One region of the Bacillus sp. FSL K6-6540 genome, then DNA from elsewhere that is predicted to be linked to it. Evidence: a T-box and tRNA genes for the amino acid it is inferred to sense, from the RefSeq annotation. Region 1 holds a T-box; the other holds one or more tRNA genes.

Region 1 (6,647 bases):
AAAATCATCAAATTCGAGGGCTCCTACCACGGTCACGCGGACAGCCTTCTGATCAAGGCGGGATCCGGTATCGCGACACTGGGCCTGCCTGACAGCCCTGGCGTGCCTGAAAGCGTGGCGTCCAACACCATTGCGGTTCCTTATAACGACCTGGAATCGGTACAGCTTGCCTTCGAGCGTTTCGGCGAAGAGATCGCGGCCGTCATCGTTGAGCCGGTGGCAGGGAATATGGGCGTGGTTCCGCCGCAACCAGGATTCCTGGAAGGCCTCCGCAAAGTCACTTCCGATTATGGCAGCATCCTTATTTTTGACGAGGTGATGACCGGATTCCGGGTGGACCTCAATTGCGCTCAAGGACGTTACGGCGTTACGCCTGATTTGACATGCCTGGGCAAGGTGATCGGCGGCGGGTTGCCGGTCGGCGCATATGGAGGCAAGCGTGAGCTGATGGATCAGATCGCTCCGGCAGGACCGATCTACCAGGCGGGAACGTTAAGCGGAAATCCGCTGGCCATGGCAGCCGGATACACCACCCTGAAGCTGTTGACGCCTGCCGTTTATGAGCAGCTGGAGGAACGGGGGGCCCGCCTTCAGGCAGGATTCGAGCAGAGCGCCAAGGAATTCGGCATCCCGCTTACGATCAACCGGATCGGATCCATGGTCTGCCCATTCTTCACGAATACGCCGGTCGTGAATTTCGATACGGCCAAGACGAGTGACCTGGACCGTTTCCGCCGCTATTTTGCGGCGATGGTGCAAGAGGGAGTCAGCGTGCCTCCTTCCCAATTCGAGGGCATGTTCATCTCGGCGGCCCATACGGTGGAAGATATTGATGCTACCATCGAAGCCAATTACAACGCCTTCAAAAGCCTATGAGTTACGGGGGCAGCTGGAGTAAGCGCGGCGAATGGCTCGAGATGACGCCCGGTAAGGCGCTGTTGGGCCAGCCGGATCGGGACGAGGCCGCCGCCAAGTGGCTTCTGGAAACGGTCGGTATGCCCGAGAAGCTGTATCGCAAGCTTCATCATGAGCAGGGGATACAATGGAGAGGGGACCGGCTTCGGCTGGTCCTTTTTCCTTATCGGGAATACGGCATCGAACCGAGGTGGCAGGAGCTTCAAGTGTTGTACGAGGACGATTTCTGCCTGGTCGTGAACAAACCGGCCGGCATGGCGGTCCATCCGGACAACGAAAGCCGGGAGACAACGCTGAATCATGTCGTGGCCGCCTATTACGAAGCAGAGGGGATTCACGCGGCAGTCCGGCACATCCATCGGCTGGACAAAGATACGACGGGTCCCGTGCTGTATGCCAAGAACGAATACGCTCAGCTGAAGCTTGACGAGGCCATGCGGGAGAAGAAGATCATTCGAATGTATGCGGCGATCGTTCAAGGAAGGGTATCGCAGGAGCTGAAGCGCATCGATTTGCCGATCGGCAAGGACCGCTATCATGCAAGCCGCCGGAGGGTTTCATTAACGGGGCAGGCCGCGATCACGCATATTCTCTCAGCCGAAGCGTATCCGAAAGCCAGTCTCCTGCACATTCGCCTTGAAACCGGCCGCACGCATCAGATCCGGGTCCATCTAAGCCATATGGGACATCCGCTTCTGGGGGATGTCTTGTACGGAGGACCAGGGACGTTTGCGCGCCAAGCGCTGCATGGCGAACGCCTATTGTTCCATCATCCTTTTACGGGCGAGAGCATCGAGGTGCCGGCGCCGTGGCCTCAGGATATGATGGAGTTAAGAGAGCGAATCATAGAGGGATCGAACCAATAGGAGATGCTGCAGCAGCCCTGAATGCCCGGTAACTTCCATGCGCAATTCGCAAAAAAGTCATGCTCTCCTGTTTTCGGCATATAGATAAATTGAGTGGCAAAACTTAGGCTCATGCCGTGATGACAGATCACGGATAGTATATGCCAAAAAGGAGGACATTCCCGTGTTTGACCAGTCCTACGGATTGCGGTTCGATATTTACGAGCGTATTAATTTGACGGAAGATTTGCCGGGAATCGATGAATTGGAAGAGGCGGAGTTGATCCCGCACATTCAGGTGATCAGCCAGCAGGACCAGGCCACGCTTCGGGGCCATCTGCTTCTAGCAGGCCTGTATAAAGGGGATACCGAAGCAGGAGAGACGGAGCCGCTCGAGCATTGGATTCCGGTCGAGATCACGGTCCCGCTGAACCGGGTATCGTCATTGGATGACATCGCGGTCGAGATCGAGAATTTTGACGTGGATCTGTTATCCAAGCGCAGCTTGAACATAACGGGGGTTTTATCGCTCAAAGGAATCCAGGCGGCGGCTCCGGGAGCTCGTGACCAAGTATGGACCAGTGAGGAATTCACAGTGGTACATGCTCCTGAAGCGAATGATATGTATGCAGGCGTAGAGCAGCAGTTCGCAGCCAACCCGTATGAACCGTATCAAGGCGGCGGAGCCAACGCTGAAGCGACTACGCCTTCGCCTTCTTATTTCAACGAGGCTCAGCCCAGAGTCCAAGAGTCCGAGGCGGATGCGCGCACGCAGCAGTATCTGGCATCTTGGGCGGAATACGAGAATCAAATTCAGGATGCGCAGGACTCGGACCGAACGGTAAGCATCTCCGGTACGCCTGAAGCCCAGGATACGGTCGAATATGCCTTACATAATGAGACGGAATTTCAGCCAGCTGAGCCGTCGACTCCGAGTGTATGGCAGTTCGAACGGGCTGCGGCCCAGCCGGAACCGCAGCAGGAAGAACCGGCAGCCGACTTCCCGGGCGTCATTGAGCGCAAAAGCGAAGAGGTTCAAGCCCTGCCGGTATTGGATTCCCCGGAAACGGAGGAAGCCCAGCCTGTTTTTGCCGAGGAAGCCGAGCCCTTGGAGGAGATAGAGGAGGAGGTTTCCGTTCAAGTCGAAGAGGCTCCGTCCAAACCGGAGCTGAAGGTTGCCTTCAACGCGAAGAACAGCACCGCCAATACCGCTTCGGGCGTAGGCTTCTCCTCATTGCTTCAATCGAGCAGAACGGTTCAGGATCAGGAACAAGCTGCTCGAGACGAGGAACAGGCCATCGAAGAATCGGTGGATGCCGTTTCGTCCGAGGATGTGGAATGGAAGAGTCTTTTCCTGGGCAACCGCCGGGAGGAAACGCCATTCCGTAAGGTCCGGATGTGCATTGTTCAGCGTGAGGAGACACTCGACGTGATTGCCGAGCGCTATCAGCTGACGCCGCGAGAGCTGTTGTTGTATAACCGCATGTCCGAGCAGAATGTGGAAGAAGGCCAGGTATTGTATATTCCCCAGTAATCGGGAAGTCGTCATGGGGCTAGAATGAAGCAGGCCGAGGCAGGCAGCCTTGGCCTGCTTTTTGTGCTGCGGAGAACCGGTTTGGAGGAGAGGAAGTAGAGCGAGCTTGGATTGTATGTTACAGCGAACAAGGAGGATTTATTTGAATCGGCAGGTATGATGTCTAAATCGTTCGGAAACACTCGAAATATTGACTATATGGAACAACCACGTTATATTTGAATAGTATATGTACAGGTATTCCAAAAGCTAGAACAACGTTGAACGGGAAGAGTAGGAAGGTATGGCCTTCAGAGAGCGGAATTGCTATCAAGCGCTGTGAGATTCCGCAGGAACCAGCTTGCCGAAGTCGCCCCGGAGTTGCGGACTTGAGATAGAGTAGGATCGATTGCTACCCTGGTTAGAGTTCGCCGGCCGCAGCCGTTATCTGCGTAAAGTGTCGTGCTTGACTGAAAGCCTTTCATGTTCTTCATGGGAGGACAACGGTTGCTGAACCATGTAAGCACGAAACAAAGGTGGTACCGCGAGAGAACAGTCTTTCGTCCTTTGAGGACGAAGGGCTTTTTTTGTTTCACGCCAACTATGATATCCACGAACACGCCCGGAGGCTAAAACGTTTCGGGTTGGCAAAACTGATTAACAGTATCGGAGGTACGAAAATATGGATCAAAAACAAAACCAATCCCAGTTAGAAATGCCGACGACGTATGATCCGAAGGCAGCCGAACAAAAATGGTATCCGTACTGGAAGGAAGGCGGCTTTTTTGAAGCCGGCAAGCGACCGGACGCGGAGCCTTACACGATTGTTATTCCTCCTCCTAACGTTACGGGCATGCTCCATATCGGCCATGCGCTTGACTTTACGCTGCAGGACATCCTGATTCGCGTGAAGCGGATGCAGGGCTACGATGCGCTGTGGCTCCCCGGTTCCGACCATGCGGGCATCGCCACGCAAACCAAGGTAGAGCAGAAGCTTCGCGAAGAAGGCGTTACCCGTTACGATCTGGGACGCGAGAAATTCCTGGAGAAGGTGTGGGAATGGAAGGACCTGTACGCAAACACGATCCGTGACCAGTGGTCCAAGATCGGCCTGTCCCTCGATTACTCCAGAGAACGTTTCACGCTCGACGAGGGATTGTCCGAAGCCGTACGGGAAGTATTCGTCAAGCTTTACGATAAAGGGCTCATCTACCGCGGCAAACGCATCATCAACTGGGACCCGGCTGCCCGTACGGCTTTGTCCGATATTGAAGTGGAGTACAAAGAGGTCAACGGCCATTTGTATCACCTGCAATATCCGCTGAAGGACGGCAGCGGCTCCATTACCGTGGCAACCACCCGTCCGGAGACCATGCTCGGCGATACGGCGGTCGCCGTTCATCCGGAAGACGAGCGCTATAAAGACATGATCGGCAAGACATTGGTGCTGCCTATCGTGGGCCGCGAGATTCCGGTTATAGCGGATGAGTACGTGGAGAAGGACTTCGGCAGCGGTGCGGTTAAAATTACGCCGGCGCATGATCCGAACGACTTCGAGATGGGGCTGAGACATGACCTGCCGCAAATTACCGTAATGGATGAATCCGGAACGATGAATGAGTTTGCCGGCAAATACCAGGGCCTTGACCGTGCAGAATGCCGCAAGCAGATCGTCAGCGACATGAAGGAATCGGGCGTATTGCTTCGCATCGAAGACCACGTCCATCAGGTTGGCCATAGCGAAAGATCCGGTGCGGTGGTCGAGCCTTACCTGTCGACGCAGTGGTTCGTTAAGATGCAGCCGCTTGCGGAAGCAGCCGTGGATGCGCAAAAATCCGGCAAGGGCGTGAACTTCGTGCCTGACCGGTTCGAGCGAACCTATCTGCACTGGATGGAGAATGTACGCGATTGGTGCATTTCCCGTCAATTGTGGTGGGGTCACCGGATCCCGGCGTGGTATTCGGAATCCACGGGCGAAGTGGTTGTTGCCATGAATGAAGAGGAAGCCCGCGCGAAGCTGGGCAAGGATGATCTGAGACAGGACGAGGATGTGCTGGATACCTGGTTCAGCTCCGCGCTCTGGCCGTTCTCGACCATGGGCTGGCCGGACCTGGACAGCGAGGATTTCAAACGTTATTATCCGACCAGCGTTCTCGTAACGGGTTACGACATCATCCCGTTCTGGGTGTCGCGGATGATTTTCCAAGGACTTGAATTCACAGGGCAAATGCCGTTTAAGGACACGCTGATCCATGGCCTGGTTCGGGATAGCGAAGGCCGCAAGATGTCCAAGTCGCTGGGCAACGGCATTGACCCGCTCGAGGTTATTGAACAGTATGGCGCAGACGCTATGCGTTATATGATATCGACCGGCAGCACGCCGGGTCAGGATCTTCGATTCCGCTGGGAACGCGTGGAGCAAGCGCGTAACTTCGCTAACAAAATCTGGAATGCGTCGCGCTTTGCGCTCATGAACCTGGAGGGCTTCACGGCGGCGGATATCGACATTTCCGGAGAGCTGGGAACCGCGGACCGGTGGATTTTGCACCGTTTGAACGAAACTTCCCGCGACATTACGCGTCTAATTGATGCCTACGAATTTGGCGAAACCGGTCGACTGCTGTACAATTTCATCTGGGATGATCTGTGTGACTGGTATATCGAATTTGCCAAGCTGTCCCTGTATGGCGAGGATCAAGCAGCCAAGAAAAAGACGCAGTCGGTGCTTGCCTATGTGCTGGACCGCACGATGCGCTTGATTCACCCGTTCATGCCGTTCATCTCCGAAGAGATCTGGCAGCATTTGCCGCATGAAGGCGAGACCGTCATGCTGGCTTCTTGGCCGACCTATGATGAGGCGTTTGAGAATACGGAAGCTGTTACCGAAATGAACCTGCTGATGGATGTGATCCGTGCCGTACGTAACATCCGGGCGGAAGTGAACGTGCCGATGAGCAAAAAAGTAGAACTGCAATTGAAACCGGTAAGCGGGCATATTGCCGGCATTATCGATCGCAATTCCGATTATATTCGCCGCTTCTGCAACACGTCGGAGTATGAGTCCTCCCTTGCGCTTGAGGCGCCGGATAAAGCGATGACCGCCGTGGTGACAGGTGTTGAGATGTATCTGCCGCTTGCCGGACTGATCGATATCGCTCAGGAGATCACGCGTCTGGAGAAGGAAATTCAGCACTTGAACAGCGAAGTCGAGCGCGTGGAGAAGAAGCTGAACAATCCTGGTTTCGTATCGAAAGCACCCGAGAAGGTGATTGAGGAAGAACGGGCGAAACTCGCGGATTACTCGGACAAACGCAGCAAAGTGATTGCGCGCATCGAAGAATTGAGAGGCTAAAGGGCAAGATGAATCTGGACCA
Region 2 (6,647 bases), 1.6 Mb from region 1:
CGACAATTGGTTGTCTGCTTTACACACTTTTACCATAGGACCACTTCTACCGTCTGCTAGAACTGCCTGAACCCTTCGATAAGGGCAGAAACTGCCTAGTTTTATGTCTTTTTCTCCTAAAAAAACCGCCCCTTGAGGGGCGGTTTTCAAGAGATCTCGATTGCTGAAGATTAATCTTCGAGCAATACGTTCAATTCAGACTCTTTATCAAAGATATGAACTTTGTTCATGTCGAGTGCCAATTTCACATTGTCGCCTTCGCGAGTAGTCGAACGTCCGTCTACACGGCCGATAACTGTGTCGGTGCCCAAGCCGCTGAGGTACAAGAGCATTTCGTGACCAAGGTTCTCGGTAACGTCCACTTTCGCTGTGAAGATTGTGTTCGGGGAAGCTTCCAGGAATACTGGCTCTTCATGAATATCTTCCGGACGAACACCCATGATTACTTCTTTGCCAATCATGGATTTATTTTTGAGCAATTGTGCTTTACCGCCTGGAACTTGAACGTTCAAGCCCTGGGAAGTGAAGTATACGCCACCGTTTTGCTCGGACAATTTACCGTTGATGAAGTTCATGGTTGGGGAACCAATGAAACCAGCAACGAACAGGTTGTTCGGATTGTTGTACAGTTGCTCTGGGGAATCCGCTTGTTGAATGATGCCATCCTGCATAACAACGATACGGTCACCCATCGTCATAGCTTCTGTTTGGTCATGCGTTACATAGATACAAGTGGTTTCAAGACGCTTCACCAGCTTAGTAATTTCAGCACGCATCTGACCGCGGAGCTTCGCATCCAAGTTGGAAAGCGGCTCATCCATCAAGAAGACTTGTGGATCACGGACAATTGCACGGCCCAAGGCAACACGCTGACGCTGACCACCGGAAAGAGCTTTCGGTTTACGCTCGAGCAAATGCTCGATATCCAGGATTTTCGCTGCTTCACGTACACGCTTATCGATTTCGTCTTTCTTCACTTTACGGAGTTTCAAACCGAATGCCATGTTCTGATATACGTTCATATGCGGATACAAGGCGTAGGATTGGAATACCATCGCGATGTCACGATCTTTAGGTGCTACATCGTTAACAACGCGGTCGCCAATGTAAAGTTTACCCTCGGAAATTTCCTCAAGACCTGCGATCATACGAAGTGTCGTAGACTTACCGCAACCGGAAGGACCTACCAATACCAAGAATTCTTTATCTTTAATATCCAAATTAACGTCAATTACAGTTGCTTTATCCGCACCTGCATACTTTTTGTAAATATGCTCTAAGCGTACACCAGCCATGTGCATTTGCCCCCTCATATGAATGTTATGAAATCGAATACAATTAATTTATAATCTTATATTACCCCATAGGCACCTGACTTGCTATACACAATCTGCACAAAAAACCTATTTCCTTTTCGTCACTTTATACAATAGAAGCGTTATTTTCACCAATACCGCGTCACTGAAGCTGCGAACGTCAAGCCCCGTCTCCTGTTTGATCTTATCCAGTCGGTACAGCAGCGTATTTCGGTGAATATACAGGTGTTTGGCCGTCTCGCTCACATTGCAGTCCAATTCAAAAAAAGACTCCAGCGTCGATAAAGTCTCACTGTCCTCGAATAAGTCGGTATGTCCGGCAGCGTACTCCCGCAGGAATTGATTCCGTTGATACTCAGGAATGCTGTAGACCAGACGTTCCAGATGAAGACCGGTCGACAGATGAATATGCTCCTTGACCTGAAAAGTACGCCCGATGGTCATGGTCTCTCGCAGCATGCCAACCGTCTGCGGCAAAGCATGAAGCGCATTGACTGCCGGGATCGCCGAAATATGAAAATCGCCCACCCATTCCGTTGAAATGAGCTCGTACAGCCCCATACAGAATAAGGACAGCAAATCCTGATCGGCTTCCGAGGATGCTTCCTCTTTATCATCCGTCGTTATGCCGCCCAACAGCTCTTGATTGGCAAGGATAATCCATTCCTTATCCAGCAGCGGCACAAGAACGATATCCCCGTCAAAATAACTGCGCAACAACCGCAGCAGCGCTTTATAACTTGGCGTGGGAGCATGCTCGCTCTCATGAATGAGTAGAAAGGGGACCATTTCCTCCGTCAAGCTTGTCCGAATCAGCATCTCATCCGGTAGTTCAGCAAGCAGCTCGCCGGCTTGAAGGCGCTCTTTCAACCAACCGCCCAACTGCTGGGCGCGCCGTTCTTCTTCAACCTTGGCTGCATTCTTTGACATCGCGCCTGAAGGCGCTTCCTGAAGGTTCGCCAATAAAAGAGCGACAAGCCCAATCTCCGACTCCGTCAAAGCATTGGAATCCGCCACGAGGACTCGGCTCAGATCCTGTTGATTAACGGGAAACCAAATCTCACCAAGCTCCTTATGCACATAAGCACCATCAACCATTCGTGTTGTGTTTGAGCTTACTTTTTCTCCATGGCGATTTGAACTTGCAGCACTTTCTTCTCGACCTAATCGGTCACCGTATCGCGAAGTGATCGCCATCGATTCCGTGAGCCATAGCGATTCCTGCTCATTCAATGTTTTTAAGCCGAGTGAGGTACCCAAGGTCTGCTCCAGTTTCTGAACGATATGCTCCATCTCCACCATTGATGACTCCACCACTTTATCGTTTTTTCTTATTTTATCATATCATCCTGCACAAACGACAATTCCTTCTCTTTAAGTCCGTGTGCCTTGGGAAATAGTTCAGTAAACACAACACAAAAAGAGCCGTCAACAACGTTGACGACCCTTTCGGATGAGCCATGAAGGACTCGAACCTTCGACACCCTGATTAAAAGTCAGGTGCTCTACCAACTGAGCTAATGGCTCTTATTACTGGTGGAGGATGATGGATTCGAACCACCGAACTCGGACGAGAACAGATTTACAGTCTGCTGCGTTTGGCCACTTCGCTAATCCTCCAAAATATAAAGGTGGCTCGGGACGGAATCGAACCGCCGACACGAGGATTTTCAGTCCTCTGCTCTACCGACTGAGCTACCGAGCCAAACATGAATAACATTAAAATAAAGTGCGGAGTGCAACACTTCCCACTTTAATCTGTGGAAAACCGACCATTTTTATTCCTTAAGAGTAATAATGGCGGAACTGACGGGATACTCTCTCTTCGTTCGAGACTGCGAAGTCTGTGCTAACGAGGATATGCTCCGACGAACCCGGTTATGGATTCTCATCCCTGAAGCTTGTAAATAATGGCGGAACTGACGGGATTCGAACCCGCGATCTCCTGCGTGACAGGCAGGCATGTTAGGCCTCTACACCACAGTTCCGCATTATTAAAGATGGTGCCGGCGAGAGGACTTGAACCCCCAACCTACTGATTACAAGTCAGTTGCTCTACCAATTGAGCTACACCGGCATGGTAAGGTAATAAAAATATACATGGTGGGGGCTGAGGGGATCGAACCCCCGACCCTCTGCTTGTAAGGCAGATGCTCTCCCAGCTGAGCTAAGCCTCCAGGTATGTATGGTAGCGGCGGAGGGGATCGAACCCCCGACCTCACGGGTATGAACCGTACGCTCTAGCCAGCTGAGCTACACCGCCATATAAACCTTATTGCATCCAAGTTATTCAAATGGCGGAGAGAGAGGGATTCGAACCCTCGCACCGCTTACGCAGTCTAACCCCTTAGCAGAGGGTCCCCTTATAGCCACTTGGGTATCTCTCCATCATAACTTGTATGCAGTTACAGAGATTGATTCCCTGAAAACTAGATACGAAACGAATTTGCAGCACATTGAAATATATTTGGATAAGCCCTCGACCGATTAGTATTGGTCAGCTCCATGCATTGCTGCACTTCCACCTCCAACCTATCTACCTCGTCGTCTTCAAGGGGTCTTACTAATTGGGAAATCTCATCTTGAGGGGGGCTTCACGCTTAGATGCTTTCAGCGCTTATCCCGTCCGTACGTAGCTACCCAGCCATGCTCCTGGCGGAACAACTGGTGCACCAGCGGTACGTCCATCCCGGTCCTCTCGTACTAAGGACAGCTCCTCTCAAATTTCCTACGCCCACGACAGATAGGGACCGAACTGTCTCACGACGTTCTGAACCCAGCTCGCGTACCGCTTTAATGGGCGAACAGCCCAACCCTTGGGACCTACTTCAGCCCCAGGATGCGATGAGCCGACATCGAGGTGCCAAACCTCCCCGTCGATGTGGACTCTTGGGGGAGATAAGCCTGTTATCCCCAGGGTAGCTTTTATCCGTTGAGCGATGGCCCTTCCATGCGGTACCACCGGATCACTAAGCCCGACTTTCGTCCCTGCTCGACTTGTAGGTCTCGCAGTCAAGCTCCCTTATGCCTTTGCACTCTTCGAATGATTTCCAACCATTCTGAGGGAACCTTGGGGCGCCTCCGTTACTCTTTAGGAGGCGACCGCCCCAGTCAAACTGCCCGCCTGACACTGTCCCCGTACCGGATCACGGTACCAGGTTAGAACCTAGATACGATCAGGGTGGTATCCCAACGTCGCCTCCACACAAGCTGGCGCTCATGCTTCTTAGGCTCCCACCTATCCTGTACAGATCGTACCCAAATCCAATATCAAGCTGCAGTAAAGCTCCATGGGGTCTTTCCGTCTTGTCGCGGGTAACCTGCATCTTCACAGGTATTAAAATTTCACCGGATCTCTCGTTGAGACAGCGCCCAAGTCGTTACGCCATTCGTGCGGGTCAGAATTTACCTGACAAGGAATTTCGCTACCTTAGGACCGTTATAGTTACGGCCGCCGTTTACTGGGGCTTCGGTTCACAGCTTCGGGTTTAACCCCTAACCGCTCCCCTTAACCTTCCAGCACCGGGCAGGCGTCAGCCCGTATACTTCGCCTTACGGCTTCGCACAGACCTGTGTTTTTGCTAAACAGTCGCTTGGGCCTTTTCACTGCGGCCCCCTCGGGCTATTCACCCTACCGAGGCACCCCTTCTCCCGAAGTTACGGGGTCATTTTGCCGAGTTCCTTAACGAGAGTTCTTCCGCGCGCCTTAGAATTCTCTTCTCGCCTACCTGTGTCGGTTTGCGGTACGGGCACCTTCACCTGACTAGAGGCTTTTCTTGGCAGTGTGAGATCATGACCTTCGCTACTATAATTTTCACTCCCCATCACAGCCCAGCCTTATCGATGTGCGGATTTGCCTACACATCAGCCTCACTGCTTGGACGGACATCCATCAGTCCGCGTCACTACCCTCCTGCGTCACCCCATCGTTCATAACGGTTTACGGTGGTACAGGAATTTCAACCTGTTGTCCTTCGATTACGCCTTTCGGCCTCACCTTAGGTCCCGACTTACCCTGAGCGGACGAGCCTTCCTCAGGAAACCTTGGGCTTTCGGCGGATCAGATTCTCACTGATCTTTTCGTTACTCATACCGGCATTCTCACTTGTATGCTGTCCAGCGCTCCTTACGGTACACCTTCAACCTGCATACAACGCTCCCCTACCCCTGATGCATAAGCATCAAGCCATAGCTTCGGTGGTGTGTTTAGCCCCGTTACATTTTCGGCGCAGAGTCACTCGACCAGTGAGCTATTACGCACTCTTTAAATGGTGGCTGCTTCTAAGCCAACATCCTGGTTGTCTGTGCAACTCCACATCCTTTCCCACTTAACACACACTTGGGGACCTTAGCTGATGGTCTGGGCTGTTTCCCTTTTGACAATGGATCTTAGCACTCACTGTCTGACTCCCGGATATAAGTCTATGGCATTCGGAGTTTGACTGAGCTTGGTAACCCTTGCGGGCCCCGCACCCAATCAGTGCTCTACCTCCACGACTCTTCATTCCGAGGCTAGCCCTAAAGCTATTTCGGGGAGAACCAGCTATCTCCGAGTTCGATTGGAATTTCTCCGCTACCCCCACCTCATCCCCGCATTTTTCAACATACGTGGGTTCGGGCCTCCAGTGCGTGTTACCGCACCTTCACCCTGGACAGGGGTAGATCACACGGTTTCGGGTCTACGCCCACATACTAATATCGCCCTATTCAGACTCGCTTTCGCTGCGGCTACGGCTTCTCGCCTTAACCTTGCATGGGAACGTAACTCGCCGGTTCATTCTACAAAAGGCACGCCATCACCCATAGATCGGGCTCTGACTTCTTGTAAGCACACGGTTTCAGGTTCTATTTCACTCCCCTTCCGGGGTGCTTTTCACCTTTCCCTCACGGTACTGCTTCACTATCGGTCGCTAGGGAGTATTTAGCCTTAGCAGATGGTCCTGCTGGATTCATACGGGGTTTCACGTGCCCCGCACTACTCGGGATCCGTCTCGGAGGGAATATACTTTCGGCTACAGGGCTTTTACCTCTTATAGCGGGCCTTTCCAGACCTCTTCGCCTAATATGTTCCTTTGTAACTCCATGTGAGACGTCCCACAACCCCAGAGAGCAAGCTCTCTGGTTTAGGCTGTTCCGCGTTCGCTCGCCGCTACTGACGGAATCACTCTTGTTTTCTCTTCCTCCAGGTACTTAGATGTTTCAGTTCCCTGGGTATGCCTCCTCGCATCCTATGTATTCAGATACGGGTAACTGACTATTACATCAGCTGGGTTTCCCCATTCGGACATCCCCGGATCGAAGCTTGCTTACAGCTCCCCGAGGCAGTATCGT

The links. The T-box of region 1 lies ahead of MHH82_RS07665 (valine--tRNA ligase). A T-box ahead of a tRNA ligase gene usually reads a tRNA of that ligase, here a tRNA-Val.
Region 2: it encodes a tRNA-Val, which carries the amino acid that the T-box ahead of MHH82_RS07665 (valine--tRNA ligase) is inferred to sense. The anticodon was not compared.

Annotation. Positions count from the first base shown of each region.
Region 1 covers NZ_JBBOXH010000001.1:1,785,175-1,791,821, forward strand. The annotation lists gene hemL (glutamate-1-semialdehyde 2,1-aminomutase) at 1-876, shown strand, start outside; gene MHH82_RS07655 (RluA family pseudouridine synthase) at 873-1,781, shown strand; gene MHH82_RS07660 (LysM peptidoglycan-binding domain-containing protein) at 1,945-3,294, shown strand; T-box leader at 3,546-3,844, shown strand; gene MHH82_RS07665 (valine--tRNA ligase) at 3,956-6,625, shown strand; gene MHH82_RS07670 (bifunctional folylpolyglutamate synthase/dihydrofolate synthase) at 6,634-6,647, shown strand, end outside.
Region 2 covers NZ_JBBOXH010000001.1:160,093-166,739, reverse strand. The annotation lists gene MHH82_RS00785 (ABC transporter ATP-binding protein) at 171-1,295, opposite strand; gene MHH82_RS00780 (PucR family transcriptional regulator) at 1,404-2,618, opposite strand; tRNA gene MHH82_RS00775 (tRNA-Lys) at 2,771-2,843, opposite strand; tRNA gene MHH82_RS00770 (tRNA-Tyr) at 2,851-2,936, opposite strand; tRNA gene MHH82_RS00765 (tRNA-Phe) at 2,949-3,021, opposite strand; tRNA gene MHH82_RS00760 (tRNA-Asp) at 3,228-3,304, opposite strand; tRNA gene MHH82_RS00755 (tRNA-Thr) at 3,318-3,393, opposite strand; tRNA gene MHH82_RS00750 (tRNA-Val) at 3,418-3,493, opposite strand; tRNA gene MHH82_RS00745 (tRNA-Met) at 3,503-3,579, opposite strand; tRNA gene MHH82_RS00740 (tRNA-Ser) at 3,612-3,703, opposite strand; rRNA gene MHH82_RS00735 (23S ribosomal RNA) at 3,784-6,647, opposite strand, start outside.